Regions from separate parts of the Paenibacillus suaedae genome, predicted to be linked through region 2. Evidence: riboswitches for the same ligand, from Rfam matches in the RefSeq annotation. Region 2 holds a riboswitch; each other region holds the start of a gene.
The links. Region 2 has a riboswitch for cobalamin ahead of RQP50_RS20430 (S-layer homology domain-containing protein). Riboswitches for the same ligand answer to the same signal wherever they lie in the genome.

Region 1 (10,097 bases), on a different contig from region 2:
GCCGATCTGGCATTCTCATTCGCAATTGCGATATGTATGTTGGACTGACGGAGAGAGACTTCCGATTGGCAGTCAAGGATCGCGCTGCGAATGCAATTGTAGCGTCAGCCCTTGCAGCTGTGTTACAGTAGACAAACACAGAATGAAGGAGAAGTGGGATGCAGCCATATCGAGAGGGCAACTGTACCTTTACATCTGGACATATTGCAGGAGTAGATATTCGCTGGGAGGATGCTCTCATCGCTGTTGAGCTGCCACAGGCAGCGCCGATATGGAGCAGTGCTGTATATCATGGAGGGCAATGGACGGGCAATCGCATCTTGAATCAGATGGTTCATTATCAGTTCAATTGTGCAGATCCGATAGAGTACCTTCGTTTGACATGTGTAGAGAAGGGGTACGCTCCGGAGCAGACAGTTGGGCTTATGACCGCTGCTAAGGTGAGCCATGCATCTGTTGCTGAGCAGGATGCGGATGAATGCTCGCTTCTGTGCGTGACGACTGCCGGAACGTCTAATGCGGCTCGCGCAGGGATGCCGCGGCGCGTATTCTCAGCTTATGAACCATTGAAGCCAGGGACGATTAATTCCATTCTTATTATGGATGGCAAATTGTCTGATGCCGCGGTATGGAATGTGTTCATGACGGCAACGGAGGCCAAATGTGCGGCTCTGTCTGATCTGGGCATCTTGGATTCAGAGACGGGGCGCATTGCCACGGGGACGACGACAGATGCAATTGCATTTGCCGTGATAGATACTGGTCGATATGAACCTGTGCATTGCTATGCAGGGACAGCGACCACATTGGGTCATGCGGTCGGACAACTCGTGTATACTACCGTATATGAGTCCGTCAAGACTCAGCATGAAGCATGACCGCTAACAGAGAAGAACAATCTACTAGGGTGGTAGACATATGACAGCAGCGCTCATCATAATAGCAGCATACATATGGGATCGGATTGTAGGCGATCCTCGGGCTATCCCGCATCCAGTCGTTGGGATTGGCAAAGGAATAAGCAGAGTAGAACGTGTTATACGCAGGATAAGTCCTTCCGAGCAGGCACTCAAGCCGCTAGGCATCCTGCTGCCGATGATCATGGTAGGAGGAGCGTATGCGTCGACTTGGCTTATATTAACAGGACTATATCATGTTCATGAATATGTAGGATGGATTGCCGAGGCATTGCTCATTGGAACGACAATTGCGGCAAAAGGACTGAAGGATGCAGGGATGGCTGTGTATCGGAGGCTGAAGGAGCAGGACTTAGAGGGTGCAAGGCGAGAAGTCGGCATGATTGTCGGCCGCGATACAGAGCAATTGGATGAACCGGAAGTCGTGCGAGCTACCGTCGAGACGGTAGCGGAGAACATTGTTGATGCGGTCATTTCGCCGCTATTCTTCGCACTTATCGGAGGCGCTCCGCTGGCTATGGCATATCGTGCGGTGAATACGCTCGATTCTATGGTCGGCTATAAAAACGAGAAATATCAGAATCTGGGCTGGGCATCTGCCCGCCTCGATGATATCGCCAACTGGATACCAGCACGGATCACTGCTGTGCTCATCACGCTGAGCGCTTGGATTCATCGGTATGATGTACGCAGGGCTTGGTCAATGGCGCTTCGAGATGCAAGCAAGCATCCAAGCCCGAATAGCGGGTGGGCAGAGGCAGCAGCAGCAGGTGCGCTTGGCATCAGGCTTGGTGGTTATAATGTGTATAAAGGAATACGTTCGTTCCGCGCTTATATGGGGGATATGAAGCAGCCTCTGCAAGCAGAGCATGTGCCTGCGGTATGCAGGCTGCTCGTAAGCAGCTCGACAGTCTTTGTTATTCTGGCAGGCCTGCTCCTATATGTGCGCGGAGGATGGCTTCTGTAGACGAATGGCGGATGAAGGAGTACAAATGGGATGACACGGACAACTAAATGGAATGCTCCCGTTATTCATCGGAACCGGCGTCGTTCAGGAGCATCGAAAAACAACAGGAAACGATTATTAATGACAAGACATATGTTACGAAAAAAGAGTCAAGCAAGCGGCAAAATTGTGCGCTTCGCACTTGTTCGTCATGGCTTGACGCAAGAGAATACGGAGCGGCGATATATTAGCTATTCAGATGTACCGCTATTGCCGGATTCAACAGAAGAGCTCCGAGCTCTTCGCCGAACATTGGCGCATCCATCACCGCTGCTATACACGAGCGATATGCGCCGCTGTCGCGACACGCTCGCTTATTTGCGTCCGCGTGACAGCATCCAAGCTGTGGAGGACACAAGGCTGCGAGAATATGACTTCGGTATGTGGGAAGGGTTAACCTACAATGACTTGAAGGAAGATCCACAGTATCGAAGATGGCTTGACGATTCATCAGCCATCCAGCCGCCGCGAGGGGAACCGTGGCAGACCTTCTGTACGCGAACGGCGCATGTATGGTGGGAAGTGCTGCGCAATGCGCGTGATTCCTTCATCAGCAGTGAAAATCACATGGAACGGCAAGAGAGCGCTATCCGTCGTCGGCCGTACCATGCTTCGCCGCTGCCACGTGGACGTGTGCTGCGGAGCAAGACAAGCCGGATGCAGAGACAGTCATATGGAAGCGGGCTTAGTCCGCGGCCAGATGTTGTCATCGTTACACACGGTGGTGTCGTTCGTCGCTTATACACGCTGGCTTTCCCAAGGAAGTCATTCTGGGAAGCCGCTGCGCCAATTGGTGGCGGTGTTATGATTACGGCGAAGCGATGTGCCCGCAAATGGAAGTTCTTGCGAGCAGAACGGCTTCCCAGCAGATGATGACGTTTGTGTGTCAAAGCAGGTTCATTGGATGCACGCAATGATGTAATCTATTGCAACGCAGGGGCTTTTCCCCTATAATCAATTATCGAGTTTAGCACTTGGATGACGAAATGTATTCCATATTGAATAATCGTGATACTTCAGGTCCTTGGATATGTATGCGGTACGGATCCATACGCGTTGTTCGGTAAGAGACACCGTTGTATTGTATGGCCGATGCATATTCGAGGTTAATAGGGAAGCCGGTGTGAACCCGGCGCGGTCCCGCCACTGTGAATGGAGTGTTGCGCTCATGATGCCACTGTCGGATTCATTAGTGTGTGCTGTATGTACCGCTATGGATGGGAAGGCGAGCTGCAACGTATTCTCCTAAGTCAGGAAACCTGCCTGAAGATGGACGAGCTGTATCCTTCGCGGAGAGGATCACGTCATTGGCGTAATGCATCAGGCAACATGGCAGCGCAGCTGCTTGCTTCCTGCTTCTAGGTGTCTGTTGAATATTGCGATAGATGACTTTGTGTTCCCCCGGATCGAAGGATCGGGGGTTTTTGCTGTATTTGGAAATGATTTCACATCCCATCAAGCACTTCGTTTGTACAAGGTAAACTGCAGTTCAATGCAATTGCACAGCACGAATGTATATCACAAATTCAGTCACAGTAGGATTTACAGCTCAGGTATATGCAAGTGCTCATTGACAACTGATACCGAATGGGGATGTACATACATTCTTACGGCAAGTACAGCTTGCAGTGCATTATCGTTCGCATGGCGAAGGATGGAACCGCTTTACACCTGCACGGGTAGTACATGGTTAGAGACTAGGAAGAATGACGCGAGGGAGAGATTCTGACATGAACAAATGGCTGAACAAATCGGTAGCGGTGCTATTGGCGCTTATGCTTACAGTAGGACTGGCGGCTTGCGGCAATAAAGATGCGGCTAAGCCTGCTGAGAATAATACTGCACAGCAAGAGTCCAATGGCAATGGGGCTACAGAACAACCGAAGCAGGATGATCTAAAAACGACGTATCCACTGACTGTTAAGGATGCGACGGGTGAGGAGTTCACATTCGACAAAGCGCCAGAACGTATTATATCCGTGTCCCCAGCTGAGACAGAGTCCTTGTTCGCGCTTGGATTGGATGCACAAATCGTTGGGGTGTCTGATTTTGACGACTATCCAGAGGCAGCGAAGTCCAAAGAGAAAATGGGCGGCATTACGAAGCCGAATGAAGAGGCAATCATTAAAGCTAAGCCGGACATCGTATTCACAGGTATCTCCATGAAGGAGCCCGTCGTGAAGAAGTTCCGTGAACTGGGCATTAAAATATTCAAGGTTGAGCCAAAAACGTACGATGATGTGATTAAGAACATTGAATTGTATGGTCAAATTACGGATCAGCAAGCTAAGGCGAAGACGATTGTTGACAACATGAAACAAGTGCGTGAAGATGTGAAGTCGGCCGTTCAAAGTGCGGAGAAGAAAAAGGTGTATATTGAATTCTCCCCAGGCTGGACAGTAGGCAGCGGCGAGTTCATGAACGAACTGATTGAAGTGGCAGGCGGCACGAACGTTGCGGCTGATTCAGCTGGCTGGATTCAAATTAACGAAGAGAATATTATTAAATCCAATCCGGATGTAATCATGTTCACGCAAGGTGTAGTGGACAAAGAGACGAACAAATCCTTGGAAGAAATTATTCGTGGACGCAGCGGTTGGAACAACATTAATGCAATTAAGAACAATCAAGTAATCGGTGTGGATCAGAACCTGATCAGCCGTCCGGGACCTCGTGTAGCTGAAGGATTGAAGGCAGTTGCGAAGGCGATTCATCCGGACTTGGTAAAATAATCGTCGTGGAGAAATCGATGAATAAAATGGGTTGGTATGGAGGAGCGGGTATTGCGCTTCTCCTTTTGTCCGTTGTAGGATGCCTCGCTGTAGGCTCTGTACAAATGCCAATGGGGGAAATTGCTCAAATTCTGCTTCATCATATTCCAGGGCTGGATCAGTTCATACCGGTGACATGGGATGACGCTTCCGCGCAAATTATGATGAAGGTACGCTTCCCACGAGTTCTATTGGCAATGCTCGTAGGGGCGGCGCTTGGGGTCGCAGGTACTGCATTTCAAGGAGTGCTGCGCAACCCGTTGGCAGATCCGTATACATTAGGGGTATCTTCAGGGGCTTCTGTTGGAGCCGCATTCCTTATTTACTTCGGTTTGCAGTATTCGCTGTTCGGCGAATGGACGATTCCTGTCGTTGCATTCGCTACAGGGGTAGCGACCCTAATGTTCGTCATTAAGCTGGCCAGTGAGCAGGGGAAGATTCCAATCGAGACACTGATCTTATCTGGAGTCGTGATGCAAGCTTTTCTCGGCTCCATCGTCTCCTTTCTTGTAGCCATGACAAATCAGACGATCAATGAGATTTTGTTTTGGGTGATGGGCAGTTTGGCGATGCGAGGCTGGTCTTATACAGTGGTGCTCGCTCCTTATTTGGCAATCGGCATTGTTATTCTTATTGCATATGCAAGACCGCTTAATTTGCTTGCATTAGGTGAGCGACAGGCCTCGCATCTCGGACTTCATGTAGAGCGGACGAAATGGGTAGTGCTGCTGACGGCAACGATGATTACTGCAGCTGCCGTATCTGTATCCGGCGTCATCGGCTTTGTCGGATTAGTCGTTCCGCATCTGCTGCGCTTAATTGTGGGCCCTGATTATCGATATTTGATACCGCTCTCAGCAATTGGTGGGGCGATATATGTGATGTGGGCAGATACGATTGCCCGTACGGCATTCGCACCGACGGAAATCCCGCTCGGGGTTGTAACCGCGTTTCTAGGTGCGCCATTCTTCGCCTACTTGCTTATGCGCAATAAGCGAGCGAAACGGGGGAAATGGTCATGACACAGCGAAGAGAACATTTTCCGGAAGCATATCTGGATCATGCAGAGAGCAGCAAGCTTGCCATTCATATCGAGAAGGGCAACATCATTGAGGTTCAAGGACTGAGCAAGCATTATGGGGAGAAGCATGTATTGCAAGATGTGGATTTCGCTGTGAAGTCTGGAGAGTGGGTTGGCATCATTGGTCCGAACGGCAGTGGCAAGTCCACGCTTCTGTCTTTGTTGTCAGGAGTGGATCGACCTGCTTCTGGTTCTATACAGCTTGCTGGTCAAATGCTGGGTACCTATAAGCGCAGAGCACTATCTCAGATGATGGCAGTGCTGCAGCAGGAAGCGCTTCCGCCACTTGGATTTACGGTGCGCGAAGTGGTTGAGATGGGACGTTTCCCATTTCAATCCTGGCTTGGATCAGAATCTGAGGATAGTGGAGAGATTGTAGACCGGATTATGGAGAAGCTGCAACTGACGGAGCTGGCTGACCATCCACTTGATCGGATTAGCGGCGGGCAGCGCCAACGGACGGCATTGGCCAAGCTAATGGTGCAATCCCCTTCTGTTGTACTGCTGGATGAGCCGACGACGTATTTGGACATTCATTATCAGGTGCAATTTATGGATATTGTTCGGGAGTGGCAGCAGGATTGCGGGTTGACGGTCGTATCCGTGCTCCATGATTTGAATTTGGCTTCTTTATATTGCGATAGGCTTGTTGTCATTCATGGCGGCGGCATTGCTGCTCAAGGCACACCTGAGCAGATCATGACTACGGAGCTGCTGTCACGTATTTTTGCCACAGAGACGACGGTTGTTCCGCATCCCGATACGGGCCGCCCTCAGATTCTTATTCGACCGAAGCTAGGGTTATAGACGGCCCTGGACAGCATAAATTGCTGTCATTTTGCAATAACGCAATTTATAGCATTCCGCTTGAAAATCGATAACGATGAATATAGTGAATGCTGCATGGAACAAGAGTAGATATGAGTCATAGTCAGAAAGAACCACAATCTGTGCACGGATCTAAGATCACAACTAAGAACTGAAAACAATCATTTGCACATTTAAGAACAGAACTACGAACTGAATACAACTTTGTGCACATCTATGAACACAGCTTGTACACATGTAAATCAATTTGACAACGGAGATGAGCAGCATGAATGAACGATTGAATCAACTGATCGCACAAATTAAGCCCTTGGATGAGCAGGCAATCCAATCTGCTATCGAACATCAAAATCAATTGACGAAGCCGCCGGGAAGCTTGGGAGTACTCGAGCAGGTTGCGATTCAAGTTGCAGGTATTACAGGAGAAGTTAAACCGCAATTCGAGAAGAAGGCCGTTATTGTCATGGCTGGCGATCATGGGGTATGTGAGGAAGGTGTTAGCGCATTCCCATCCGAAGTGACGCCGCAGATGGTGTATAACTTCCTCCGTGGCGGAGCTGCGGTCAATGTTCTGTCGCGCGAAGCAGGTGCAGACGTGGTATGTGTCGACATCGGTGTCAATGCGGACTTGGACGATCCGAAGCTTGTATCGCGCAAGGTGCGCAAAGGAACGGCGAATATGGCGAAGGGGCCTGCTATGTCGCGAGAGGAAGCAATCTCTGCGATTCTAGTAGGTGTTGATATTGTGGAGCAGTACGTTCGCGAAGGATATCGCCTGTTCTCGACAGGGGAGATGGGCATTGGAAATACAACGGCGAGCGCTGCGATGCTGTGTGCATTTACTGGAATGGAGCCTGAAGAGGCAGTAGGCCATGGGACAGGCATTGGCGACGCGCAGTGGAAGCATAAATGCAATGTGGTACGGCAAGCGCTTGAAATCAATGCACCGAATCGTGAGGATGCATTGGATGTATTGGCGAAGGTAGGAGGGCTGGAAATTGCCGGTCTTACGGGTGTTATTCTAGCAGCGGCGGCGAATCAGGTTCCGGTTGTGATAGACGGGTTTATCTCCAGTGCGGCTGCTCTGGCTGCTGTACGATTAGCTCCGGCGGTACAGCCTTATCTTATTGGATCGCACTTGTCAGAGGAGCGGGGGCATACAGCGCTGTTGTCTGAGCTCAAGCTGAATCCTTGCTTGCATGTGCAGATGCGTCTTGGCGAAGGGACTGGCGGTGTGCTGATGTTCCAGCTTATTGATGCTGCAGTGCGAATTATGCGAGAGATGGCAACATTCGCAGAGGCAGGTGTAACCAATAAGGAGTAATCGCAGATTGGAATGCCAAGATTATGGTTCCAAATGAATAAGAAACGTAAACAAGCATGACGATTGCATGTATGTATGGTGTCACACGAGTGTGATCAGCTTAGGTATGATGTTAACACAAGGATAATCAATGCAAGTATCTTGAAGCAAGGATGAGTGAGCATGGGGAAAATTGTACTCGTAACAGGCGGAGCACGCAGCGGGAAGAGTACGTTCGCTGAGCGACTATTTATGAAGTTGTCCCCGCAGGGCGGTACCTATGTTGCGACCGCTGAAGCTCATGACGAGGAGATGAAGGAGCGCATCCGGCTGCATCAGGCGAGTCGAGAGGCATCTGGATACGCGTGGAGCACAGTGAACCAGTCGCTGGATCTCCCGGGTTGGCTGAGTGGAGAGGAACAGCCGACAGTGCTCGTTGATTGCTTAACGATCTGGCTGTCCAATGAGCTTCTGCGTGCAGAGCAGGAGGATGAGGAACGGATGGAGGCACAGTTGGAGTGCCGTATTCGCGACATTCTGCATGCGCTTCAAGGTATTCAGCAGCGCGATGGTGTCGTCGTCATGGTAACGAATGAGGTTGGCAGTGGCGTTGTACCAGCCTACAAGCTTGGACGAGTATTCCGTGATGCAGCGGGCCGGCTAAATCAGCGAATAGCTGCACTTGCAGACGAAGTGTATTTGGTTACGGCTGGGATTCCGATAGAGCTCAAGAGCAGGATGGTTGAGCTATGAAGCAATATGTACATGCTTGTATTGCTGCCATGCAGTTCCTGACCCGCATTCCAATCCCGAAGGAAGTACCGTTCACGAATGAGGTGCTGAAGCGCAGCACCTTGTTCTTTCCCGTCGCGGGCGGAATAATTGGATTGATTGTGTGGGGAGCAGGAGCTGGGTTGACATTGCTGCTTCCGACAGGGCCAGCAGCGGCAGTAACGTTGGCGCTTATGCTTCTGCTTACAGGTGGACTGCATATGGACGGACTGATGGATACAGCGGACGGCATATTCAGCAGCCGATCCCGTGAGCGTATGCTGGAGATTATGAAGGACAGCCGTGTTGGGGCGATGGGGGTTATTGCATGCGTCCTGATGCTGCTGCTGAAATGGTCGTTGCTAACCGCATTATTTGACGCGAATGCCTGGAATGTCTGGATCGTCATTCCGTTCATCTGGTCGCGTGCCGCTATGGTATGGGCGATGACCAATGAACCGTATGCACGGGCTGAGTCTGGGTTGGGCAGTTATTTTCAAGGGCTCAACCGGAATCATGTGGCTGCAGCATATGGCTGTGCTTGGCTGCTGACCGCAGTGGCTGTTGGAGCTATGGCGCTTCCGATTCGAATCAGCTATCTGATGACGATGCCAGCGGGGATCATCTCGGGTTGGCCTTGGTGGCTGCTCATTGCTTCGCTGCTGTTAGGAGTTGCAGCGGCATGGGGAGTATCTCGATACCTGTCGAAGAAACTCGGCGGCCTGACAGGTGATACCTATGGCGCGTTGAATGAGTGTACAGAAATGGTGTTCATGCTGCTGCTGGTGCTCTTGTGTGGAATGAAAGGGTGAACGTGATATGGATGAACAGTTAAATAACAACGTTCCTGCTCAAGGAGATAAGGTGTCCTTGACAGCGCTGGCCTCTGTTTCGGCTCAAGAAGAAGCCGGACAGAGGGAAGTCGGGAAGGTAGAGCATGAACGAAGCAAGCCCAGACGCGGACGGACAATTATGCTGCAGGGCACGGCTTCTGATGTGGGCAAAAGTGTTGTGACCACGGCGCTGTGCCGTATCTTGAAGCAGGACGGATATAAGGTGGCGCCGTTCAAGTCGCAAAATATGGCGTTGAATTCTTACGTTACGCCTGATGGCAAGGAGATCGGGCGCGCACAAGGTGTGCAAGCCGAAGCATGCGGGGTAATGGCGACGACGGATATGAATCCAGTGCTGCTGAAGCCCATGCAGGAGATGAGCTCCCAAGTCGTCGTTCACGGCAAGCCTTATCAAAATTTGAGTGCTCGCGATTATCGCTCTAGCTTCCTACCCGAGGCGAAGCGCATCGTCGTTGACGCGGTCAATAGGCTTCGCGATGAGTATGATATTGTCGTCATGGAGGGGGCAGGAAGCCCAGCGGAAATTAATCTCAAGCATAATGATATTGTGAACATGAACATGGCTG
Region 2 (10,097 bases):
TGCGACGCTCTGCTCGTGGCGAAGCAAGGCGTTGACGGTGTGCTTGAGGCGGATCCGAGAACGAACAAGGATGCGAGAAAGTTCGCCTCTCTCCATTACAACGATGTGATCCAGCATAATTTGAGGGTGATGGATCAATCCGCATTTATTTTGGCGAGGGACTTCCGTCTGCCTATCCATGTGTTCAACTTCGATCGGCCGGGGACGATGCGTGACATATGTGAAGGAAAAAATAATGGCACATTAATTAGCGAGGAGTCAATTCTACAGTTTGATTAATACAAAAAAAGTATCCACAAGCGTGGATCCTTTTCAGTTCAGTATTGAAAATAGAGAAATTCATTGTAAAGAGCTTCGTTATAACTGGATTCTCGTCCGTTATAGCTGCTTTAAGTCATCCTATGGGATGGCTTTTTTTATTCATTCAAAGCCAAAATTTCTCTTCCGTGCTCTAATGATATGAGAGGGAAGGGAGATAACGATGCCACATGGATATACATAAGCTCGTGAAGAAAGCGCAGAAGGGAAGCGACAAGGCGTTCCTGGAGCTATTCCAACAGCACGAGGAAGCCATCTACCGGATGGCTTACATGTACGTGAAGAATAAGGAAGATGCGCTCGACATCGTACAAGAAACTGCGTATCAAGCTTTTAAATCGATCGGCAGCCTGCGGGAACCGCAGTATTTTAAGACCTGGATTCTCAAAATCGCGATTAATCGCTCTCTTTATATATTGAAGCAGCGCAATAAAATCATTCCGTTTTCGCCCGAGTATGCCGAGCAGCAAATAGAAAGCTCCTGCGAGGAGGATATTCCCTTGGCTGTAACTTTGCAAGAATTGATCGACGAATTGGATGGCCAAGAGAAGAGCGTCATCCTGCTCAAGTTTTATCAGGGGTATACGTTCCAGGACATTTCGGACATGCTGGAGCTTCCCTTGGGTTCCGCGAAAACAATACTATACCGGGGATTGAGCAAGCTTCGGAAGAGTTTGAAGAGAGGTGAAATCTCATGAGCCAGCGCAATCGAATTATAGAGGAAATAGAGAAAATTGATATACCGGAGGAACTGCGCGAGCGAAGCATCATGGGCGTACGGCAAGCGAAGCGAGAGCTTCGGCAAACGGGCGGCGTCATGAAGATTACGAAGGTGGCGGGAATCACCGCTGCAGGACTTGTTCTGGCCGTCGCACTGGGTGCAGCTGCCTCTCCTACATTCGCTGAAGTCGTGAAATCATGGTTCTCGTTGAACAAAACGGATGAAGGCTTGAAGAAGGCGGCGGACGAGGGGTTTGCGGTGCCGATCAACAAGCAAGTAACCGATCAGGGAATTACGTTGAAGGTGAAAGAAGCAATTCACGATGTATTGCGCATTTCAATCCTGTACGGAATCGAACAGGACGGAAAATCCATGGATTCGGATCGGCTGTTCGATACGTTCATCCCGAACGGATCCGAAGATGATCCGTACGTGAACCGATACGAGATTGTGGACAGCGAGGGGAAGGTGCTTCCGCTTCGGTTGCAGCAGACCCATGCAGGGAACGATCGAATTCTAATCCTGTCGCTAGACGATCTTGTGCCCGGCCAAGAGATTTCAGATATGTCAGATCTGCCAAACCAGATTACGGTGCGCTTCGATATCAATCAGATCGGCAAGACGCGGGGGAAATGGCACTTGGACGTACCTATTGATCTGATGAAGGCGAAGTCTTCTTCAACTATCGTGCCACTTAACAAGCGATATGAATCACAGATGGGATTCAGCGTAGATGTTAACCAGCTTCGTCATGGGCCAAGTAAATCAGAGCTATTGCTGCAAGTCAATGAGACACAGGCATGGAGAAGCGCTCAGAAAACAGATCCAATGTTCCGGTATGAAATTAAAGATGGGAAAGGAGATATAGTGGCTGCATATGATGGTCTGGTGCGCAGAGAATTAGCCATCGGAAATAAGAATGTTCTTCAACAGTCCTTACATGGTCAAGGAACGTTGGGGCATATGAGGTACCGCCATGCGTTCGTTCCTTTTGAGGAGACAAAGGATTTGACCTTGGAAATGAAAGCAATCTATACACAGGAACGATTCTCTAAAGGGGATTCTATAGCACTCGATCCAGCGGCGTTGATGAAGGAGCCGTTAAGGAAGGAGGTGAAGGGGAAGAGCATTGTTTTCAAGGCACGAATGAAGACAGAAGAAGTCCCTGAGCAGTTGAAGGACGGCTACAAAGCCTTTCAAGGCAAGGGGTGGATACTGGAGGCTGATCAGCAGCTTGGTTCTGACACGCTAGATCTGGAATGGCGCATGATGGACAAGCAGGGGAAGGAAATTAGAGCGGAGTCGGCGACAGAACTGGAGCAGAATTCGCAAGGAAAGTATCGCAATCGTACGCTGTTCTTTTTCGAAGGTCAGTCCGAGATCCCCGGCAGCCTGAACGTATCCCTGGAAAGTTGGACGAAGAAGACGCCAATCAGTTGGAGCATTCCGCTCGTGCCGTCGGCTGAACCGCTCCCTCCAGGTTACGATGAACCAATATATGAGAAGACAGTGGCGGAATTAAAGCCCGAAATTGTAAGCAAGGCGGAACAGGCTATGCATGATCTCGCTCCAAACAGGCCAGCCGAACTGTATGGCGTCGCAGATTACAGCGATCGGTGGTTCCTATATGCCAAGGATAACGGCGAGAGCTTTGTCATTATGCTCAAAGAAGCGGCAGAACCCATTACTGTACAACGCGCCGTTCCATACCATGAATTGAATGACAAGCTGCGTCAGACGGTGGAAGATACCTTGCGGCAGATGAAGCCTGAACAACCGGTCGCATTCTCGGATGCTGTCCGTGTGAAATCTAAGGAACTTAATAGCTGGTCGTTCCATAATGACCAAGCTTCAATTACGATTGATGCGGTAACGGGCCAGGTGGAAATGGCAGAACTGCGGTATGAACATGGAAGCTTCAATGAAAAGGCCAAAGCTGCAGCGGAGAAGGCGTATCCACTTTTTACAGAAGGCAAGGCATTGCGATCCACAACCATGATGCAGAGAATGACTCCAACGGAACATGTATGGGAGATTGGACGTGATAGGAATCTCTTTGCCAGAGTGGGGGTACGGACGAACCGAGTCTGGTCGGTTCAGCAAAGCTATAAAGATGATTATCCTGGCGATGAGCAAGCTGTACGGAAGAAATACGCAACTTTGCTTTATACGCCAGAACAGGCTATCAGTAAGGTCGATTCGACCGTTAAGCAAGTATTCGGCATCGATATGGAAGGCTACGATGTGAGCGTCAAGCTCAATGAATATACATTCACGAAAAAAGGTTCGATGACGATGAAAGGAACCGTCAATGCAAAGGGTGAGTTCTGGAAGTTGGAGCTGATTCCGGTAGAGGGAATACAAGATTAAACGGACTTATACGAGGAGGGTATTTTTCATGAAAATGAATACATTATTGGCGCTTACACTCGCATGCAGTTTGTTCGCTGCAACTCCGGCTATGGCGGAACAGGCCGGCGGGAATAACGGAGGGACGGGAATTGTTCAGTATAGCGATGTAGATCAAAAGTTGACAGAGTCGGCTGAGAAGGCGATTGAGCAATACGGAAACGGAAAAGCATTTCAATTGGAGGAAGCGTTCAAGGATAGTTATTTTGTAGATAAAAAGAAAAAAGAGAATTGGATCATCCAATCCAAGGATCGGAGCGCCATTGTATCGGTTGATGCAGTTTCGGGCGAGGTACTTACATATCGCTAAGCTTCAAGCTGGAGGAGGTAACCGGTGAGCAGGCATCGTACCTGAAGGCAGTACAGTCAGCAGCGTTAAGCAAAAACGCAGAGCTTGTCTTTACGGAAGCTCAGTTTTTCCAAAGCAATATCGCAGACAATAAAACGGAATCAATGACTTTCAGAGCGAAAGACAATCAATTCGTTCAAATCGATACGAAGACAAATAAGCCATTAAATCTCCGCTTTACATACAAGGTAGCGGATATGGATCGTAGAATCATAGGCGTAGCAGAGCAGGCTGTAAAAAATATGGGGATCGATAAGGTTCAACCATTTACGAACATTGAATACGAAAAATATGAAGGAAAAGAAGAGTGGAAGCTAGCAAGAAAAATAGAAGTTAAAGGCGATCCCAGAAAAAATGGGGCTGTGATGATAGACGAGAATAACCGGGCGTTCGTGGTCGAGGCTGCTGCCACAATTGAAGCAAAGACGGGTAAGCTTATTTCCATAAATGTTAAGCCTGCAACGGATAATCAGAAGCGCAAATCATTGACGAAAGAGCAAGGTGTTGCGATCGCTAAGCCTGTCGCGAAGAAATTGTGGGGCGTAGACTTATCTTCCTACGAGGTGAAGGTTAATAAGGACTGGGGCGACTACACGTTTAGCAGAAAAGGTAATGCGTCTATCGTAGCCCAGTTCGATAACTTCGGCAGTCTCGTTCGCATGGAGCGTAAATGAAATAAATAATAGAGAGAGCAGAATGGTTTCTATCCATTTCAGGGTTCGAAAAGAAGAAGGGCGCCGCGACTGGCGCCCTTACTTATGCAATCAATACGATGAACGAAAGAGACAGTATGCGCTTGAGAGATAGCTTTATTTTTTTCTCCTTACCGGGATCCACACCTCACAAATCGACTCAGCTCTGTGATCATCCACCCAGTAATATTTTTCAATACACGGCCCCTCTACCTGCTCGAAATTCGTGGAAGGGAACCTCGGAATAGATCCGTCGACATACATTCTGAATTTCCTGACCGGAATCCGGTTCGTCCGTTAACGTTTCTCGACTTTCAAATACGGCGTAAGTGACAGCAGGGATATGCAATAAATCAAATTCAGAAGGAACTTCTTGTCCCTCGGGAATGTCATATCCCATCAGATAGCGCTTCGTTCCATCCTCTTCAAAATCATAAAAATAGCCGTAGAGCATATTGTGCGCGGGTTGACTCCAATATCTCGTTTAATCGATCATGAGTGCTATCATTCCGTATTCGTCGAACGAATTCAGGAATTTCTTTGTAGGGATCGTTATAGATGGTGATGCTTTTCCCAATGACCGTAGATTCGATTTCGTCCATCAAGCGATAGTTCAAAGCAGACTCCCCTTTGATTTGAATGTGAAAGGAGATTGGAGCGAAGGACTTCAGCTTCACATCCATTGAAAGTGATATCGGGATGACAATGCCGATCGGGCAATAGCATCGATATCAAGCTCGGATTGCAGATGCTCCTCCATATAATCAATTGCGTTGAGCAGCATGATGAGTGCCTCCATCTTCCCTCGTATCCTTTCCTGCATTCAGTGTATCGTTGCGGCACATGTATGTCCTGTCTTTGTGTGCGCGGAAATGTCAGGCTTCTCTTAGTAGTACATTTTAGCGCTAATTATACCTGTTGGCATTCGCCATGCTCTATGAAAACAATTGCTTATTGCCTATAACGGGAAAGACTCTTGTTATATTTCAGAAGTTCTGGGACAATAATAATCAGATTATAGAGGAAGTTCAAAAAGTCTGCTGCGACCTTTTGAACTATTTTTAAAAGCACTTATAAGTATGTAAGACAGAATTTTGACGTGTTGAAAAGAGGGCACTAGATGAATAAGCAATCCATCTATGGATTAACATTGGATCAGTTGGCCGCTTGGTTAGAGGAGCGGGGGCATAAGAAGTCACGAGCATCCCAAGTGTGGGATTATCTATATCGTAAGCGGGTCAAGGACTTCGCTGATATGACAGAAGTAAATGAAGCCAGCGTAGCACTGCTGTCCGAACACTTCGTTATTCATACGCTTAACGAGCATGTGAAGCAGCAATCGGCTGACGGCACAATCAAGTTCTTGTTCAAGCTCCAGGACGGCAACTTGATTGAGACCGTGTTGATGAGACACAAATTCGGGCTGTCGGTATGTGTGACGACTCAGGTTGGCTGCAACATCGGCTGCAGCTTCTGTGCGAGTGGACTGCTGGCGAAGAGCCGCGACTTGTCGAGCGGCGAGATTGTGGAGCAGATTATGAAGGTTCAGCACCATTTGGATGCAGTGGGTGAGGGTGATCTCGTCAGCCATATCGTCGTAATGGGTATCGGAGAGCCATTCGATAACTTCGAGAATATCGTAGACTTCTTGCGGGTTGTGACCGACCACAAAGGTCTGGCAATTGGAGCGAGACGAATTACGGTATCGACGAGCGGATTGGCGAATAAGATTAAAGACTTCGCAGATATTAATCTGCGGGTGAACTTGGCCCTATCCTTGCATGCGCCGAATGATGAGCTTCGCACGCGCATTATGAAGATTAACCGCGCCATTCCGATTGCAAAGGTGATGGAGGCGATTCGGTACTTCATCAACACGACAAACCAACGGGTGACGCTGGAATATATTTTGCTGAAGGACGTGAACGATCAGCAGGAGCACGCACTTGAGTTGGTGCAGCTGATTCAAGAGTGGAAGATGCAGGACGAGGTCAATGTGAACCTGATTCCGTACAACCCTGTTGATGAGCACAGCCAGTATCAGCGCAGCGAGCAGGAGTCGATTCGTGGCTTCTATGATGTCATGAAGAAAAATGACATTAGCTGCAGTGTACGGTTGGAGCATGGTACAGACATTGATGCAGCTTGTGGCCAGCTTCGCAGCAAGCAGATTAAGAAAGAAAGCGGTGCTGGTGCCGATCAGGCAGCTATGAGCTAAAAATATTTTGTAGTTTACAAAAAGCGTACCTACCAATGGGTAGGGCGCTTTTTTTCGTGCTGTCTATGAGAAAGTTCTTTGTCCGTCATGCTAAATTTTGCTACAATAAAACCACGTATTCTTATCGCAATTACATAGAAATAGTTTATATGGTGCTGTGCATGCGCAGCTTAATAGGGAAGTCGATGCGAGTTCGACGCGGTCCCGCCACTGTAACGCAGAGCTGACAATCAAGGCTTTTATCCACTGTTAACTGAGTTAACGGGAAGGTAGATTGTCGAGCGATGATGCGAAGCCAGGAGACCTGCCATATAAGTGCTCTATATTTCTCACGAGGATGGGAGGGGGATGTTTATTCGTGCTGCTAGTAGGAGATTACTAGTGTATTTAGCTGCACCGAAGTGGTTACCTAACATCTTTCTAACATGGAAAGGTGTTTTTTTATTGCCTTCATATCGACATATTAAGGAGATCAGACATTGAAGATGATTACGAACAAAATGTTGAAGAAGAGCTTGTCTGCATTACTAAGTATCGTGTTGTTGTTATCTCTTGTACAGCCACAAGTCATAAGAGCGGCTAGTGGGCAGGGTAATACACAACTAAATAACATGATTGAACATACAGTTCAATACTATAAAGATTATTATAATGATGCTTCTAATCAAGACGCTGTAAGTGATTCATGGTGGGAGCTTGTTGCTCTGTGGAGCGCGGGTCAAGATTTGCATGATGGGACTTGGAGATTACCTAAATGGGAAACAAAAGAGCCAAGACTTCGTCCAAATGCAGGAGGCACCGATCATATTCGATATATTTATGGCTTGCTTGCGTTAGGAAAGAATCCGGCTCACGCTTGGGAAACGAACCGGAATCTGTGGGCGGAGCTGGCAGCTCAGCAAGATCCAGCAACGGGTGCTATCGGTGGAGTCAATAAACACATTTGGGCAATGATTGCCTTAAGCGCCGGTGAAAAGCTTGGTCAGGATATGGGATCATGGAATGCCGCATCCAAGCAAAAAGCACTCGATTATCTGCTTAAAGCACAATATGCTGACGGAGGTTATGGACTGTCAGCTACTGGAAGCTCGGGTGATACTGACATTACTGGTATGGCGCTGCTTGCACTTGGTCAATACCAAGGACAGAGCGCGGTAGATGCGGCAATTGAACGAGCTAAGGAATTGTTGAAAAAACGCCAATTGGACAACGGAGGGTTTGATTCCGTTGGTACATGGGGATCCGGAGATAATTCCAATAGCTTATCTACATCCGTATCGGGATTGGTTGCTGCAGGCGACGATGTCTTGTCAGCAAAGTGGAAAGAGCCTAACGGAACAGTTATCGATGCGTATGAACGCTTCCAACAAAATGATGGATCGTTCAAATGGAAATTAACAGATTCTTCTGCAAATAGGATGGCTACCGAGCAGGCTCTTGTCGCATTACTCGATATCAAGCATGGAAAATCGGTATGGAGTCGCCTCGCGGAAGTGAAGCTTCCACCGGATCAATCGCAGACAAATGGCAGGACAGTCTTAGTTGGCGAGCATCAAACGAGCGTCACCGAAGGAACTTATCTAGATCCATTATCCTCAAGTAAAGTAACACTTGAATTTCTTAAGGATGAACTGCCACACGTAATTTCGGTAACGAGCAGTACTTACTTAGAAATAGCACCGAAAACGGTTGTAATTTCGACATGGGACAAGAGACTTGAGCTACCCCATAGTTTGGGGATAAGTAATGATAATTTGCTTACGAAGGTCAACGAGGGTTTGTCCCTTGTAAACAAGGAGACAACGGGAATTGATCTCCGCTTGAAAGTGGGCGGTGATCAGGAGATCCGATTCAATCAACACGTAACCCTCATCTTGAAGGGGCAAGGAGATAAGGAAGCCGGGTTCATTAATGAAAACGGAATATTTACGTCGATTCCAAAATACGATAATTCCTCAGAACGGAATGAAGAAGTCTACTCTTATGCACTTAACGGCGATTTGATCGTTAAGACCAATCATTTCACTGAATTTGTAACTTATATTTCGAAAATAAAGGAGACCGGTAATGGAAACGGTGGAGGCGTAGTCCCTCCGGTCACAAATACGATCACATTGTCGGTCGAAAAGCGTACCATAGGCAAAGGGGATATCATTGCACCAGTTCGCGTCGAACTGCAGGATGGAGATACAGCGTATACAGCGTTTGAACGTATTGCTGAGAAACGAGGAATTTCCATTGAATCCACCGGCTCAGGGGCTAACCTCTATATTCAGGCAATCGATGGGTTGGCAGAGTTCGATAATGGGAGCTTGAGTGGTTGGATGTACTCCGTCAACGGTAAGTTCCCGAACTATAGTGCGGGAATCTACAACTTGAAGAATGGCGATGTCCTTCGTTGGCAGTACACGACAAATTTAGGCGAAGATGTTGGCAATAAATTCGATGGAAACAAGGAGACCCCAGGAAAACCTGGATTGCCAGTTCACCCAGGGGGGGCAGGAACGGGCGGTGGCGCGCTTACACCGAAGCAGGTAGAAGAGTCTGCTAAGCTTAAGAGCCTTATTGACGGTGCTTCAGCATGGATACTAAGCAACCGCAAATTCACCGTTCAAGACAACTTTAATGATTGGGACGTCATGGCGCTGGCTCGTTCAGGTAAGCAAGTTCCTTCTACGTATTACGCGATTCTAGAAAACTATGTAAAAGAGAAAAAAGGAGAATTCCGATTAGTTACTGACTATGAACGCATGGCTTTGGCTGTTACGGCAATCGGCAAGGATCCAAGAAATATAGCAGGCTTCAACCTCTTAGAGAAAATCTATAATAATGGGCGCATGACAAATCAAGGTACGAACGGTCTTGTGTTTGCTTTATTAGCCTTGGATGCGAACAAAACAGTCGTTCCAAACGATGCACTCTGGACAAGGGATAAACTGATTCAGCAATTACTTGCTCAACAAAATTCAGACGGCGGGTTCCCGCTTAGCAAAGAGTCTAATGCTGTGAGCGACATCGATATGACTGCTATGTCACTGCAGGCATTGGCGAAATATCAAGATCGCAAAGAGATTAAAGCAGCCACAGATAAGGCATTGTCTTGGTTGTCTTCGCAACAACTCGCTAACGGCGGATTTAAAGCATGGGGTGTTGAAACGAGTGAGAGCATCTCGCAGGTGATTATTGCGCTGTCCGGTCTTGGAATTGACTTGGAAGACAAGCGATTCGTGAAGAAGGATGGGGATTTGCTGAAAGCACTGCGCACGTATTTCAATACAGACGGCGGATTTGCGCATGCACGAGGCGAAGCGAGCAATTATATGGCAACACAGCAAGCATTGCTTGCGCTGACAGCCTATGATCGCGTGTTGACGAATCGAACAAGCCTGT
Region 3 (10,097 bases), on a different contig from region 2:
CCTCGTTTCTAAGTAGTCCGTACGAAGAAGGTACTATGTCAGCCTATGTAAGAGGAGCACATTTCGTGTTCTTCATTGCGGCTTAGCGGCGTGCTAAAAAATGCTCCAATCGTATCGTTCGGACAAAGCGCCAAGCAGATGTACCCCTGCTACACTATTGCCTTTCTTATTCAGGGAAGGCCCAACGACACCGATTCCCATCTTGCCAGGAATGACTGCAAGAATACCGCCAGACACACCGCTCTTGGCCGGGATGCCCACTTGAATCGCAAATTCTCCCGAGGCATTGTACATGCCGCACGTCACCATGAACGAATTCGCAATTTGCACATAATGCTTCGGAATGTAGCAGCGTCCTGTCTGTGGATTGCAGCCGCCATTTGCCAATACAAGAGCCATACGCGCAAGATGATCGGTATTTACCTCAATTGCGCATTGGCGGAAATACACCTCCAGCGTATCCTCTACATCCGCTTCAAGTACACCATTATCCTTCAAGAAATAAGCCAATGAACGATTCCGATGTGCCGTATCCTTCTCGGATTGGTATACTTCCTCATTCCACGTGATGGTAGGGTCATCCGCCAATTCTCGAATGAATTCAAGCATGCGCATTGATTTTTCCTCAGGCGTTCCCCCCTCAATTAACGAGGCGATAGTAATCGCCCCTGCATTGATAAAGGGATTGAACGGCTTCCCAGGGTCAACGAGCTCAAGCTTCAAGATCGAGTTGAAATCATCACCAGTGGGCTCCATCCCTACCTTATTAAATACAACTGCCTCGCCGCTATCGAGCAAGGCCAAGAGCAGTGAGAAGACCTTGGATATGCTTTGCATTGTAAATTTGAACTTGCAATCGCCTGCATGCACCTGTTCACCTTGAATACCGAACAAGGATATGCACAGCCCATCCTTCGGAGCATTTGCAAGCCCAGGTATATATGAAGCGACCTCTCCATCTTGTGATACTGTCCGGCTCTCCTCTACCCAATGAGGGAGCTCTCTTCTAAGTTGCTGCCAATAGGTCGTCATACGTAATGTACACCTTTCCTTCCTTCAACCAACATTGCGATGAACATATCAGCATCTCGCTGATGAGATATATGGTTATATCTATCGTTTCTTGGTTAGCGGGTTCACATGCGTCAGCATGTTATGCTGTCCAGCCTGTACTCTAGTCCTCACGCTGAGGCTCCGTAACACGCGACACCTTGTTCACAATCTGTGATTCATACTGGGCGAACGCAGGTACAACAGCCCATCCCCGCTCCTCCATCATCATTTGCAGCCGCAGCTTCCGTTCATTCAGCTGCCTGCGTGTGTCACCAATCTTCTGTTCATCTTCGGGAGTGCATGCAGCGAGAAGCTGTTCCAAGCGAACGACTTCGCGTCCTACATGCAGCTCTTCCGGCAACAGGCCCGCATTCTGCATCATCAAATAAGCTGGTCTCAATTCCTCAGGAACATGCGACAAGTCTTTGAGCACCAGAGGCTTCCCCTTGCCTGGCAGCTCATCGAATCCACCTTCATTCATTGCCTCTTGAATCTTCTGCTCTGCCATCCATCCGATAATATCCATGATTGCACACCTCGCTATTCGACTACATCTAATGTAGACATACCCTGTAATAGGATACCACTAATCACCCCAGAATTTTAACTGGAAAATAAACAAAAAGAACTCACCCTCAGCCAATGAGGGCAAGCTCTTGTTATTCGTGCCAATTCAATTAAAATCAATTGGAATCGCTGCTTGTGATTTATGCCAATCCTCTTCGTGAGTCAGTAAAAATTGCTCTGTCGTTAAGTAGAAAGAGATAGGCGGCTTCTCTTTTAAATAATGGCGCTGCATGAGCAGGTCATAATGGACTTGGCGGTTGCGTGTTCCCGTGAGTACGGGAAGATCATCATGTTCATCCAAATAATCATCGACCGCCGCCTGAACCATATCTAGATATATCGGAATGTGCTTGTCTTTCTCTTCAAATATTTCGTACGTGTAATGGGACATATAGAACTTCTGATCCGATTCTCCACCTAAATAACGGCGCAGGCGTTTCAAATCAATGCTTTGATCCCCTAGGAGCAGGGTCGTTCGTTTAATCTCTTTTGGCATATCTTTCTCGTATTGAAGCACCGCTCTGCGGACATCTTCTAACGTTACATGCACCGCTTCAAGAGCTGCCTTAGAGTTTTTCTTATCCCGTTTGAACCATTGTGTGAACCAACGCATATCAGATCCCACCTTTCTGCCTCCGTATGATAAGGAAGATGGAAGCAGGAATCATGTATCCGCTTACATCTCTATTATAACATAATTTTCATTAATCGACATGTTTGGTTGCTCCGGTATTCCTTTAACATATGAATAACCAATGTTCATCTCATTCACTCACGTGCAGGAAAAGAAAAATGTCGATTTACCATATATTACGTATTTTAAATTTGAAGGTTTCACGTTATAAAAAAAGACCATCTCTGCATGGCAGTCGCGATGACTGCAAGAGATGGCCTTTCCCTATGATAATGAAGAAATATGGAAGGTCTCTGTGCGCGCGATGAAAACTAGCGAGGATCAGTTCTTATGCTTCAGTCGATACTGCCGCTTCATGGCGTGCGCGAGCAAGCTTCGTTGCTTCTACCATGTTGCGCAGTGCAGCTACCGTCTCCGGCTCGCGGCGCGTCTTCAGACCACAGTCTGGGTTAATCCAGAACGTCTCAACCGGCAGGACACGAAGCGCCTGCTCGATGATCCGATCAATCTCGTCTACAGCAGGCACACGTGGACTGTGAATATCATATACACCCAGACCAATGCCAAGCTCATAGCTCTGCTCCTCCAGAGTAGCAATCATATCGCCGCCGCTGCGTGCCGTTTCGAGCGAGATCACGTCCGCATCCATCTTGCGGATCGTATCGACCATGTCGGAGAAGTCGCAATAGCACATATGCGTGTGTACTTGCGTCTCAGGCGCTGCTCCGCATGTTGCAAGCCGGAAAGCAAGCACTGCCCAATCCGTATAATAGACAGCATCCTCCGCCTTAAGCGGCATACCTTCCTTCACTGCGGGCTCATCGACCTGGATCATGCCAATGCCTGCATTCTCCAGTGCTGCAATCTCTTGGCGAAGCGCGTACGCCAGCTGGAATGCCGCCTGCTCGCGAGGAATGTCGTCACGAACGAACGACCAGTTCAAGATCGTTACAGGGCCCGTAAGCATCCCCTTAACCGGCTGAGACGTCAAGGACTGTGCAAATGCCGTTTCCTTCACCGTCATCGCCTCTGTGAACGCCACATCTCCGTACAGAACCGGTGGTTTTACACAGCGCGAGCCATAGGATTGAACCCAGCCGAACTTCGTGAATGCGAATCCGTCCAGCTTCTCGCCAAAGTATTCGACCATGTCCGTGCGTTCGAATTCACCATGTACCAGCACGTCAATGCCGATCTCTTCCTGAATGCGAATCCAGCGTGTCATTTCCTCTTCCAAATAGGTTTCATACGTCTTCGCATCCCATTCTCCCTTGCGGAAGCGAAGGCGCGCGCGCCGGATATCCGCCGATTGCGGCATACTGCCAATCGTTGTGGTCGGCAGCAGCGGAAGCGATGGCCAGCGCTTGCGCTGAAGCTCCTTGCGTTCCTCGAATGGAAGACGTTCAATTCCTTTTTCCTTCTCCGTACGAAGCAGTTCTTCCAACGCTTGAACGACTTGCGGACGCTGTCTTGACGGCTCCGTCCGCCATGCTTGAACACGAGCACCGCTCTCTGCTAACGCTGCACGTGTCTCTTCACTCGGGCTTGAGAAATGGCGCGCAAGCAGAGCAGTCTCATCCAGTTTCTCATCCGCGAATGCCAATGCCTCGCGCACTGGTGCTGGCAGCTCAGTTTCCCGCTCCGCCGTGAGTGGTACATGAAGCAGGCTGCATGATGGCTGAATAATCCAGCGTTCCTTCGGTACAATCTCTTCCACAGACTCCAGCCATACTGCAGCAGCCGCCAAGTCCGTACGCCAAATATTGCGGCCATCAATAATGCCGACAGCAAGCTGCTTCTGCGCAGGGAATCCGAATTGACGAAGCGCTGCTTCATTTCTCCCTTTATCATGAACAAAGTCTAATCCGAGCGTATCCACCGGAAGCGATACGAACGCTTCGTAGTCGGACACCGCATCGAAGTAGGTCTGAACCCAGAACGATAAGCTTGGTGCTGCCTTGCGCAATTCGGCATAGACTTCCTTCACAGCAGCCCAATGCTCACTTGGCATTTCCAGCACGAATGCAGGTTCATCCAATTGCACAGCCTGCACACCTTCACCCTCCAACTCGCTAAGCAACTGTCCGTATACCCCTACGAATTGGCGAAGAACGTTCAGGCGCTCTTCCGGTTTAATCCCTTTAATAAAGCGGACATAAGTATATGGCCCGATGATGACTGGCTTACCTTCAATGCCATGAATCTGCTTCGCTTGGCGATAGGCTTGCAGCGGGCGATTGACCGTAAGCTGCGGCGCCTTGCCTTCCCATTCCGGCACAATGTAGTGATAGTTCGTATTAAACCACTTCGTCATCTCGCAAGCTACCGCATCCTGTGTACCGCGAGCCAAGGCGAACAGCAAATCTGCGTTAACTTCTCCACCATCATATGCAAACCGTGACGGAATCAATCCGAATGTGGCCGTCATATCAAGCACATGATCATACCAGGAGTAATCATTTACTGGAATCAGGTCAATGCCAGCGTCCTGCATCGTCTTCAGCCGAACATCATTGATGCGCGCCAATTCTTCTTCCAGCTGCTGAACAGAACTATTCCCAGCCCAATATTGCTCCAATGCCTTCTTCCATTCCCGGTCGTATCCGATCCGAGGGTAACCTGCTGTGCTTGTCTTGATTGAATGAACTGTCATCATACTGCCCCTCTCCATGAGTCATTTTGCCGTACGGGATATAATTGGACAATTTCTATCGCTTAACACGGAATTAAGATTGCAGTTGAGCGCTCTATCCCACCATATGTGACTTTATCACTCAGACTTCAGAATTTCATTGCATCCCAATATGCAAAAAAGACATTCCTGTCCAACAACAGAAATGTCTCGTAAACGTCCATGAAGTCATAGTGGAATAGATCGATCCTTCCGTCTCATTAGCAGACTGCCCTCATGCTAAGAGGAATCGAAAACCGATATCCATGCTTACGAACACTTCCCTATCTCCCGTAGGTACGAACAGTGTTGTCAAAACAGGCAGGTCTCCTGGCTTCAGCTTCATTGGCCTTTGCAGCCTTCCCGATCGATTACGACCAGTGGCTCTCTCGCAATACCTCAACTGTCACAGTGGCGGGACCGCGCCGGATTTTCAACCGGCTTCCCTATTAAGCTTCGACGTTACCCGAAGCACCTGTTTCCTCCTATTCAATTGCATTGAAAGTCGCAGTCACGCTTCCCCCAATTGAGAACGATTATATATCTAACCAGAACGAATGACAAGGATTTTTTCTCATCTCTAACCAAAATAAACAAATCCCGGAGCTGTCACATTATCTTCATTAAACTCCGATTCACTAAGCTTCTATCCATGCACAATAGGCGAGCCTCTCGGCTCGCCTATTGATGATTACGGGTTGATGCGCTAGATGACCATTCCTTCATGCAGAAAGACAATATCTTCACCTTTCTCATCTAGCGTCAATTCACGATTATCCAAGAACCATACATCATTTTGCTCCATAAAGAACGTAATGCCGTTCACAACTTCCGTCACTGCTGGATATTGCGGACTGTCTTTCATGATGCCGAATGAATAAGGTCCTGAAGCACTGAATCCGCTGTAGCGGACGAATATGCGTACTGAGTCTCCTGCTGTGAATCCCCAATCAGCCAAAAAACGCTCGACTGCCTTCGCTGTAACGCGTAATTGCATGTTCAGACCTCCTTAATCATACCTTTCATCCGATTTGATCATACCATGTGGCCGCCACTTTTGTTAACACCAAAGTTGACAGTTCGTCAATGATCCGCATCATCATTACCGCATAATACGTTCGGCGATATGTTTATATGCTACCTTCTGTTTAGGAACATCACGATCTCTACCGAGAAATTGTGCCAGGTTACAGCTTGATGCGTTGAAGCCGCAGTGCATTCAGTACAACGGATACCGAGCTGAAGGCCATAGCCGCTCCTGCAAGCCACGGGGCAAGCAATCCGATTGCTGCAATCGGGATGCCTATCGTATTGTATACGAGTGCCCAGAACAAGTTCTGCTTAATGTTGCGCATGGTACGGCGGCTCATCTCCATCGCATCCGCAATGCCGTTCAAGTCGCCACGCATTAAGGTTACGCCTGCCGTCTCCATTGCTACATCCGTACCTGTACCGATCGCGAACCCAATGTCCGCTGCTGCCAGAGCTGGCGCATCATTAATTCCATCGCCTACCATGGCGACGACACTGCCTCTCTGCTGCAGCTCGCGCACATGCTGTGCCTTCTGTTCAGGCAGCACCTCTGCAAATACATCATCAATCCCTACTTGTGACGCGATTGCTCTGGCCGTGCGGGTGTTGTCTCCTGTCATCATAACAACGCGTATCCCCATTTGATGCAGCCGCTCGATGGCCTTCTTCGAGGAAGCCTTCACTTGATCGGCAACGGCAACTATGCCTTTCCAGCTGCCATCAACAGCAATGAGCATTGCCGTCTTGCCTGCCTGCTCCATGTCTTGCAATGCTTCCTCCGCATCGCCGCTTGCTACCCCGTTCTTCTCCATCCATCTGCGTGTGCCGACAATGATCTGATGCCCATTCACCTCAGCCGCTATTCCATATCCAGGTTCAGCTCGGAATGAATCCGGTTCAACCGTGCTGATTCCTTGCTCCGACAATCCCTTCACAATCGCCTGTGCCAATGGATGCTCGGACTGCTTCTCAGCAGATGCCAGTAAGGTCAAGAGTTCTGTCTTCTCGTCTTCATTCCCATCATGCAGTACAACATCTGTAAGCGAAGGAGCTCCTTCTGTTACGGTTCCTGTCTTGTCGAGCACAACCGTCTGCACCCGATAGGCACCTTCCAGATGTTCGCCGCCACGGAATAGTACACCATATTCCGCAGCACGTCCGGTTCCCGCCATAATCGACGTTGGCGTTGCCAAGCCGAGCGCACACGGGCAAGCAATTACGAGTACGGCAATGGTACGAGACAAGGCTACACCGAAGTTGCCTGGTTCAACAGCGAAATACCAAATTAAGAATACAAGCACCGCAATTCCAACGACTATCGGCACGAAGATGCCTGATATTTTATCAGCGATCCGCTGAATCGGAGCCTTGGAGCCCTGCGCCTCCTCAACGATTTTAATAATTTGCGAGAGCGCCGTCTCGGAGCCGACCTGAGTCGCTCTCATCGTAAATGCCCCCTGCGCATTCACGGTAGCCCCATATACATTATCGCCAGCTTGCTTCTCAACAGGGACGCTTTCACCGGTAAGCATGGATTCATCCACGGTCGATGTCCCGCTAACTACAATGCCGTCTACCGGTACTTTCTCACCTGGGCGAACAAGTACGAGATCCCCACTTGCCACATCTTCCACAGGCACTTCCACTTGTTCACCGTCGCGCACAACGGTTGCCGTTTTGGCACGCAGCCCCATCAAAGCTCGGATCGCTTGAGAAGACCGCCCTTTAGCTGAAGCCTCCAGCCATTTCCCCAGAAGAATGAGCGTAATGAGAACAGCACTCGTCTCAAAATACATCTCAGGATGGTGAAGCTCGCCAATCTGCCATTGCCACGCCAAGTACACACTGTACACATAGGCTGAGGTCGTACCGAGCGCAACAAGCACATCCATATTGGCGCTCCCACTGCGGAGTGCCTTAAATGCCCCAACGTAGAAGCGTGCCCCTATAATAAATTGAACCGGCGCTGCCAGTACCATTTGCACCCAAGGGTGCATGAACCATTCCGGCACCCAAATCCATGAAGTGAAAGAAAAATGTCCCACCATGGACCACAGTAGTGGAATGGACAATAGGGCAGAGACGAGGAACGTATTACGCAATCGACGCATATTCCGCTGTGTTGGCGATTCCTGTTCACTCTCGCCTTCTTCCTTCTTCAGCCGCCCCGTATAACCTAGCTGGGAGATCTTATTCAATATATCTTCTTGCTTCAGTCCGATATAGGTGACCTTCGCCGTCTCCGTTGCTAAATTGACTGCTGCCGTCTGTATTCCCTGCATACGGCTCAGCCCCTTCTCAATGCGAGTGGAGCAAGCGGCACAAGTCATTCCTTCAATTTGCAAATCCAACGTTTCTACCGGAACCTTGTATCCGAGATGCTCGATCTTATCAACGACTTGCTGCAAGGTTACTGCATCACCGTCATATTGCACGGCCGCTCGTTCTGAAGCAAGATTGACAGATGCTTCTGCGATGCCGTCCATACGATTCAAGCCTTTTTCAATTCGTGTTGCACATGCGGCACAGGTCATTCCTTCAATCGGCAACGTTGCTTGCTTTTCTGCCATTGTCATGTCCTCCTTATCCTTCTCAAACATACCCCTATACCCTATATTTGATTCCAAAAGAAAACTCCTCTGAAGGAGTGTTCTTTGCAGTAATCAATCAGCGTATTCAGCATAATATGAGAATCGGCGCCTAATCATTAAACGACGTCATAACCTTGATCCTCAATTGCCTCACGGATTTGTTCCGGCTTTACTTTGGACTCATCATAAGATACGGTTACTTGCTTCGCAGCCAAATCAACCTGTGCAGTTGCACCTGTACCTTCTACTGCACGTTCTACTGCTTGCTTGCAGTGCCCGCATGTCATCCCTTCTACTGTCCATGTTTCGTTAACCATCATACTTCCTCCTCTGTCGTCCATTCCTTAAGGGAACAGGCCATGTTCTTATTTTAGTAATTTATGAATCGTTGTTAGCAGCTCGTCAATGACTTCCGGCTCCCCGTCTTGCAATCGCTCAACGACACAACTCTTCATATGCCCTTCGAGCAGCAATTTGCCAACTGAATGAAGTGCAGACTGGATGGATGCGATTTGATTCAGCACATCGTCACAGTAGGTATCTTTTTCAATCATGGATTTCACGCCTCGCACCTGACCTTCAATGCGATTCAAGCGGTGAACCAGCTTCTTCTTCATCTCATCCGAGTGATGACTCTTCCGCTTCCCGTCTGGAGTGTGGTGCTCGCACCCTTCTTCACTTGCATGGCAAGCATCTTCTGTACCAAAAGCAGCGGTCATCACGTCATCGACTTGTTCATCGATACGTTCGTTTGACATTTGTGTATCACCACCTCATGCATTAACTATACTATACCCCCCTACCCTATGCAAGCCCTTTTTTTGAAGGTTGCTTCTTCAGCTAACTCAAATTTCTCGCTATGGTAAATTAGGGTTGGTTATTTCTTCGGAAAATGGTTAAAATTTAAGTGTTAGTCTGGCTTCAGGCCCATTGTCTAACAGATGAACTTATTGTTATTACTTTCGAGGAGGCACACTTATTATGACCCAAATGACAAAAGTGTCCCGCGTCGCGTTGATCGGATCGGGCTTTGTTGGCTCCAGTTACGCGTTCGCGTTGTTCAATCAAGGGTTGGCCGCTGAGCTAGTCATTATCGACGCTAACCGCAAAAAAGCAGAAGGAGATGCGATGGACTTGAATCATGGTCTTCCGTTCGCATCCAATATGCGCATATGGGCTGGAGACTATAGCGATTGCAAGGATGCTGACCTCGTTGTCATTACAGCAGGTGCGAACCAAGCACCAGGAGAAACACGTCTTGATCTAATCGGCAAGAATGCGAACATCTTCAAATCGATCGTTACTTCCGTCATGGAGAGCGGCTTTGATGGATTGTTCCTGGTTGCAACAAATCCAGTCGATGTTCTTACATATGCAACCTGGAAATACTCAGGTCTGCCTGCTCATCGCGTCATCGGCTCTGGTACAATTTTGGATACCGCACGTCTGCGTTATTTGCTCGGCGAAAAAATCGGCGTTGATCCGCGCAACGTCCATGCCTACATTATGGGCGAACATGGAGACACTGAGCTCCCTGCGTGGAGCAATG

Region 1: it holds a riboswitch for cobalamin, as region 2 does, so the genes downstream of both, RQP50_RS01945 (ABC transporter substrate-binding protein) here and RQP50_RS20430 (S-layer homology domain-containing protein) in region 2, are expected to answer to the same signal.
Region 3: it holds a riboswitch for cobalamin, as region 2 does, so the genes downstream of both, metE (5-methyltetrahydropteroyltriglutamate--homocysteine S-methyltransferase) here and RQP50_RS20430 (S-layer homology domain-containing protein) in region 2, are expected to answer to the same signal.

Annotation. Positions count from the first base shown of each region.
Region 1 covers NZ_JAVYAA010000001.1:431,053-441,149, forward strand. Annotated here, with positions in the region: gene cobD (threonine-phosphate decarboxylase CobD) at 1-131, shown strand, start outside; gene RQP50_RS01930 (adenosylcobinamide amidohydrolase) at 159-878, shown strand; gene cbiB (adenosylcobinamide-phosphate synthase CbiB) at 919-1,884, shown strand; gene RQP50_RS01940 (histidine phosphatase family protein) at 1,915-2,796, shown strand; cobalamin riboswitch at 2,993-3,204, shown strand; gene RQP50_RS01945 (ABC transporter substrate-binding protein) at 3,654-4,655, shown strand; gene RQP50_RS01950 (FecCD family ABC transporter permease) at 4,673-5,716, shown strand; gene RQP50_RS01955 (ABC transporter ATP-binding protein) at 5,713-6,582, shown strand; gene cobT (nicotinate-nucleotide--dimethylbenzimidazole phosphoribosyltransferase) at 6,872-7,927, shown strand; gene cobU (bifunctional adenosylcobinamide kinase/adenosylcobinamide-phosphate guanylyltransferase) at 8,090-8,659, shown strand; gene cobS (adenosylcobinamide-GDP ribazoletransferase) at 8,656-9,489, shown strand; gene RQP50_RS01975 (cobyric acid synthase) at 9,497-10,097, shown strand, end outside.
Region 2 covers NZ_JAVYAA010000005.1:210,178-220,274, reverse strand. Annotated here, with positions in the region: gene pyrH (UMP kinase) at 1-279, shown strand, start outside; gene RQP50_RS20460 (sigma-70 family RNA polymerase sigma factor) at 489-1,016, shown strand; gene RQP50_RS20455 (DUF4179 domain-containing protein) at 1,013-3,409, shown strand; gene RQP50_RS20450 (hypothetical protein) at 3,438-3,758, shown strand; gene RQP50_RS20445 (hypothetical protein) at 3,995-4,471, shown strand; gene RQP50_RS20440 (GyrI-like domain-containing protein) at 4,683-4,943, opposite strand; gene rlmN (23S rRNA (adenine(2503)-C(2))-methyltransferase RlmN) at 5,610-6,707, shown strand; cobalamin riboswitch at 6,841-7,033, shown strand; gene RQP50_RS20430 (S-layer homology domain-containing protein) at 7,193-10,097, shown strand, end outside.
Region 3 covers NZ_JAVYAA010000002.1:580,019-590,115, forward strand. Annotated here, with positions in the region: gene glsA (glutaminase A) at 94-1,032, opposite strand; gene RQP50_RS10365 (DnaJ family domain-containing protein) at 1,175-1,579, opposite strand; gene RQP50_RS10370 (DUF3939 domain-containing protein) at 1,727-2,233, opposite strand; gene metE (5-methyltetrahydropteroyltriglutamate--homocysteine S-methyltransferase) at 2,583-4,907, opposite strand; cobalamin riboswitch at 5,229-5,419, opposite strand; gene RQP50_RS10380 (HesB/YadR/YfhF family protein) at 5,632-5,922, opposite strand; gene RQP50_RS10385 (heavy metal translocating P-type ATPase) at 6,113-8,527, opposite strand; gene RQP50_RS10390 (cation transporter) at 8,665-8,865, opposite strand; gene RQP50_RS10395 (metal-sensitive transcriptional regulator) at 8,914-9,306, opposite strand; gene RQP50_RS10400 (L-lactate dehydrogenase) at 9,530-10,097, shown strand, end outside.